DNA from 2 places in the Kroppenstedtia sanguinis genome. Region 2 is predicted to be linked to the other one. Evidence: riboswitches for the same ligand, from Rfam matches in the RefSeq annotation. Region 2 holds a riboswitch; the other holds the start of a gene.

Region 1 (2,474 bases), on a different contig from region 2:
TGTCCACCTCTCGCAAGGCGGTTTCCACCATTCTGGCGTAGAAAGGAGCGGCACCGGCAATCAAGGGAATGGTGGCTGCAGTCGGCCCCAGACTGGTCCCCACTAGAAATTGTGCCAGGGGAAACAGAAACAGCACGAGCACAATAAAAGGAACTGCCCGGAAGATATTCACAATGGCAGACACCACTTTTTGCAACCAAGGTTGATCCCAAAGATTTCCTCGCTCGGTCACCACTAATAGGACTCCCAGCGGAATCCCGAACAGGGCCGTAAAGAAGGTGGAAATGCCCACCATATAAGCAGTTTCTCCTGTGGCCTGCCACACGGACGGCCAATCCACTTCATGAAACATGTGCCTTCCCCTCCACCAATTCCACATCTTCTCCGATTTGGTTGAGGAGACGATTCACTTCCCCCGGCTCCCCACTGATTTGGACGGAGATCCGTCCGCTTTCATCCACTTCCCCATCTAGGCTCCGGAGGGTCACCCGGGAACTACTGACAGCAGGGCTCAGGATTTTCCACACTTGATCCCAGCGGGGAAAATCACAGCGAATCACGGTCTTTCCAGGGGAAGGGGAGTCCTGTACGCCCGTCCTTTCCACCCGCAGTTGTTGGACAAATTGGCGGATCAGGGAATGACTGGGCTGTTTGAACACCGAGTCTACCTCCCCGGATTCCACGATCCGTCCGTCATCCATCACGGCTACTCGGTGGCAGATCGATTTCACCACACTCATCTCGTGAGTAATCAACAGCAAAGAGATGCCTGTATCCCGGTTGATCTCCTTGAGTAGTCCCAAAATGGATGAAGTGGTCTCCGGATCGAGAGCGGATGTGGCTTCGTCACACAGCAAAACGTGGGGATCGTTCGCCAAAGCCCGCGCGATACCGACCCGCTGTTTTTGCCCCCCAGAGAGTTGGGCGGGATAAGCTTCCGCCCGGTTCGCCAGACCTACCCGTTCCAAAAGGGCATCCACTTTATGACGAACTTCCTGTTTCGGCCGGCCCGCCACCTCAAGAGGAAATGCTACATTCTCCCGGACTGTGCGCGACCAGAGCAAATTAAAATGTTGGAAGATCATTCCGATTTTCATACGGGCGGCTCGCAGTTCCTTCTCTCCAAGGTTGGAGATCAGTTGCCCATCCACACGGACCTCTCCACGGGTGGGGGTCTCCAGTCCGTTCACCAGCCGCAACAAGGTGCTCTTGCCTGCACCGCTGCGACCGACGATCCCGAAAATCTCACCCTTTTGCACCTCGAGATCCACATCGGTCAATGCCTGCACCGGTTCGTTATCTCTCAGGGTAAAGGATTTACTCACGTTCTTCAGTTGGATCACGTACATCACCACCCCATATAAAAAGTCCTTTCCTCAGACAAGGAAAGGACCGATTTGCGATCACGGATCCTTCCTCTCATCTGTCAGAACCTTCAAGTTCTGCAGGAATTGGCACCTTAACCATCAAATCGGTCGGTTGCCGGGCTTCATCGGGCCAGTCCCTCCACCTCTCTTGATAAGAGAAAAGCGATGTATTCAAATGTTAGATGTGATGATATCATGACCCACCCATCACGTCAACGGAAGATATTCCCTCCCTGGGATCAGGGCTGTTGATTAATCCCAAAGTGGATGATAGGAACGAAACGATCCTTTCGCTCTTCCTATTGCCCCCCATCGTAAAATATGGCTTGAGGGGACGAGGATATGGTGAGATAGCTACGATCTCTTGCAAAGAACGATAGCGAGACCCGGGAGCGGAAAGCGACCCTGGCGAGACTTGTGCCCTATGGGTGCAAAGGCGAATCAAAGCCCCACCATCCTGACCTTAGTTCCTGCCTAAAATATGGCTAATCAACACGCCTGCCCTGGGATATAGTTACTAACAGAACCAACCCTCACCCCGCACTGCCTACTGTTTCAGATGTTTTTCGGGAGATTACATTTACTTTACATTTGCGCCGAAAATCACTAATCCGGCGGCAGATCTCTTATAATAAAGATATCAAAGGAGTATGGGAGGTGCCCCAGATGAACTCACCCGCAGTTGGCAAACCCTTTTGGTTGGGCATTTTCAACGCAGCGTGTTTGAGTGTCCCGCTGTGGTTGCTCTTGTATCTGTCCCTGCGTCTGATGTTCTAATGGGAGCCACATTCCATACCCATGCTTCAGATGCTTCTGTTCCCATTCCCATTCCATATAAACATTGCAAAAGGGTTGCCTATGTGGCAACCCCCTTTTTTTCCGTTCCATTTATCTGGCACCGCTTCCCGACAGAACCACCCAAACCGTGCGCCATAAAATTTTCATATCCAAGGCAAGGGACTGACTGCGGATATAGTACATATCCAACTGGAATTTTTCCTCTGGAGTTGACTCATACCCTCCGTTCACCTGTGCCCATCCCGTCAATCCCGGCTTCACTGATAAGCGCTGTTTGAAGCCCGGAATCTCCTGGGAAAACTTCTCGGT
Region 2 (2,474 bases):
CGTTGGACCAGGTTCTCCTCTTCCAGGACATCCATGGCGGCCACGGAGACGGCGCAGGCCAAGGGGTTTCCGCCGAAGGTGGAACCATGGGATCCGGGTTCAAACAGGCCGAGGATCTTCTCATCGGCGGCGACGGCGGAGATGGGCATGACGCCCCCGCCGAGGGCTTTCCCCAGAATGTACATGTCCGGTTTCACCTCTTCCCAGTCACAGGCGAAGAGCTGACCCGTCCGTCCAAAGCCGGTCTGGATCTCGTCGGCGACGAAGAGGACGTTGTTCTCTTGACAGAGAGCGGCGGCTTCCTTGAGATAGTTCTCCGGGGGCACGATCACGCCGGCCTCCCCTTGGATCGGCTCCACCAAAAAGGCGGCGGTGTTGGGAGTGATCGCTTGTCTCAGGGCTTCGGTGTCGCCATAGGGGACGATCTTGATCCCCGGCAGCATCGGTCCGAAACCCCGTTGATATTCCTCACTGGAGGACAGGGAGACGGCAGTCATGGTGCGGCCGTGAAAGTTTTCCTCGCAGGCGATGATTTCCGCCTGGTTTTCAGGCACCTTCTTTACATCGTAGGCCCAGCGACGGACAGCCTTGACAGCGGTTTCAACAGCCTCCGCACCGGTATTCATCGGCAAGACCCGCTCTTTGCCTGTGAGTCGGGCTACTTTTTCATAAAACAATCCCAGTTGGTCATTGTGGAATGCACGTGAGGTGAGCGTCACCTGGTCCGCTTGATCCTTTAATGCCTGGATCAGTCTGGGGTGGCGGTGACCGTGATTCAGGGCGGAATAGGCGCTCAGCATATCCATATAACGCTTCCCGTCGGCATCTTTCACCCATACCCCTTCCCCTTCGGAGATGACGATGGGGAGCGGATGGTAGTTTCGGGCTCCGTATTTGTCAGTGAGATGGATCAATTCCTGGTTACGCGACATCGGAATCCTCCTTTGGCTACACTCAATTCGCCGCCGTGCCGGGCGGCGGGGATCCATATTAGTGTATCATCAAGACCCCGAGAGAAGAAGGTTTTCCGGCAAAACGGATAAACATTGGCCGGCGTTGGTAATCATGCATAGCTCCCCATGGAAGTGGGAGATGAAAAGGGTCTTCACTGACCCAATCGGTACAAAATCCTCAGGTTTCGGAGCTTGGGGACAGGGCGTCGTTCACAAATGGAAATTGGCTGTTGACGATCCGGGAAACCCCCAGTATAATAAAACACAAGTTTTCAGACTGGAATAACCTCATATGTTTGCAAGACGCTCTTATCAAGAGAGGCGGAGGGACGAGCCCGATGAAGCCCGGCAACCCCAGTCACCCAGACCGGAAGGTGCCAATTCTTGCAGAGCCCCAGAGGCTGCTGAGAGATAAGAGAAGGGTCTGTTTTGTGTATGAACAAAACCTCTTCTCTGACTGGGAAGAGGTTTTTTAATTTCCTGAGGAGGCGATTGTTATGAGTGAAAAAGAGCAATCATTTCGTCCTGAAACCTTGGCGGTCCATGCAGGACAGGAGCCGGATCCTGTCACCCATGCCCGGGCAGTGCCGATCTACCAGACCACCTCGTACACCTTTGACAGCACCGAGCATGCAGCCAATCTCTTTTCGCTGGCGGAAACAGGAAATATCTACACACGGATCATGAATCCGACCCAGGATGTGTTTGAACAGCGGGTGGCAGCGCTGGAAGGGGGCGTCGGGGCATTGGCAGTCAGCTCCGGTCAAGCGGCGATCACCTATTCCATCCTGAACATCGCCGGATCCGGGGATGAAGTAGTAGCGTCTAGCAGTCTGTATGGTGGGACCTATAATCTATTTCACCACACCTTACCCAAATTAGGCATCCAAGTACATTTTGTCGATCCATCGAAGCCGGAAAATTTCAAACAGGCGATCACGGAGCGGACGAAAGCGATCTTTGGGGAAACCATCGGAAACCCCAAGGGAGATGTACTGGACCTGGAGGCTGTGGCAAAGGTGGCTCATGAAGCAGGGGTACCATTGATTGTCGACAATACTTTCGCCACGCCCCACCTGTTGCAACCGATCCAATTCGGTGCGGATATCGTCGTTCATTCGGCCACCAAATTTATCGGCGGGCATGGAACATCGATCGGCGGCGTGATCGTCGATTCTGGTCGATTCGACTGGAGCAACGGAAAATTCCCGGGATTGGTGGAACCGGATCCCAGTTATCATGGGGTCTCCTATACAGAGGCTCTGGGGGAACAGGCCTACATCGTCAAAGCTCGGGTTCAGCTGTTGCGGGATCTGGGAGCCTCACTCTCCCCCTTTAATTCATTCCTGTTGCTCCAAGGTTTGGAGACCCTCCACTTGCGGATGGAGCGGCACAGTGCCAATGCCCTCCAACTGGCTCGCTGGCTACAGGATCAAGAGGCCGTGGAGTGGGTGAGTCATCCCGGTCTGCCGAAGCATCCGGATTATGAAAAAGCGAAGAAATATCTGCCCAAGGGTCAAG

The links. Region 2 has a riboswitch for S-adenosylmethionine ahead of JOD24_RS01325 (homocysteine synthase). Riboswitches for the same ligand answer to the same signal wherever they lie in the genome.
Region 1: another riboswitch for S-adenosylmethionine. It lies ahead of JOD24_RS06075 (methionine ABC transporter ATP-binding protein); the one in region 2 lies ahead of JOD24_RS01325 (homocysteine synthase).

What each region holds. Positions count from the first base shown of each region.
Region 1 covers NZ_JBNPXF010000007.1:58,784-61,257, forward strand. Annotated here, with positions in the region: gene JOD24_RS06070 (methionine ABC transporter permease) at 1-352, opposite strand, end outside; gene JOD24_RS06075 (methionine ABC transporter ATP-binding protein) at 342-1,343, opposite strand; SAM riboswitch class I at 1,417-1,525, opposite strand; gene JOD24_RS06080 (sugar transferase) at 2,256-2,474, opposite strand, start outside.
Region 2 covers NZ_JBNPXF010000001.1:289,749-292,222, forward strand. Annotated here, with positions in the region: gene JOD24_RS01320 (ornithine--oxo-acid transaminase) at 1-932, opposite strand, end outside; SAM riboswitch class I at 1,260-1,371, shown strand; gene JOD24_RS01325 (homocysteine synthase) at 1,451-2,474, shown strand, end outside.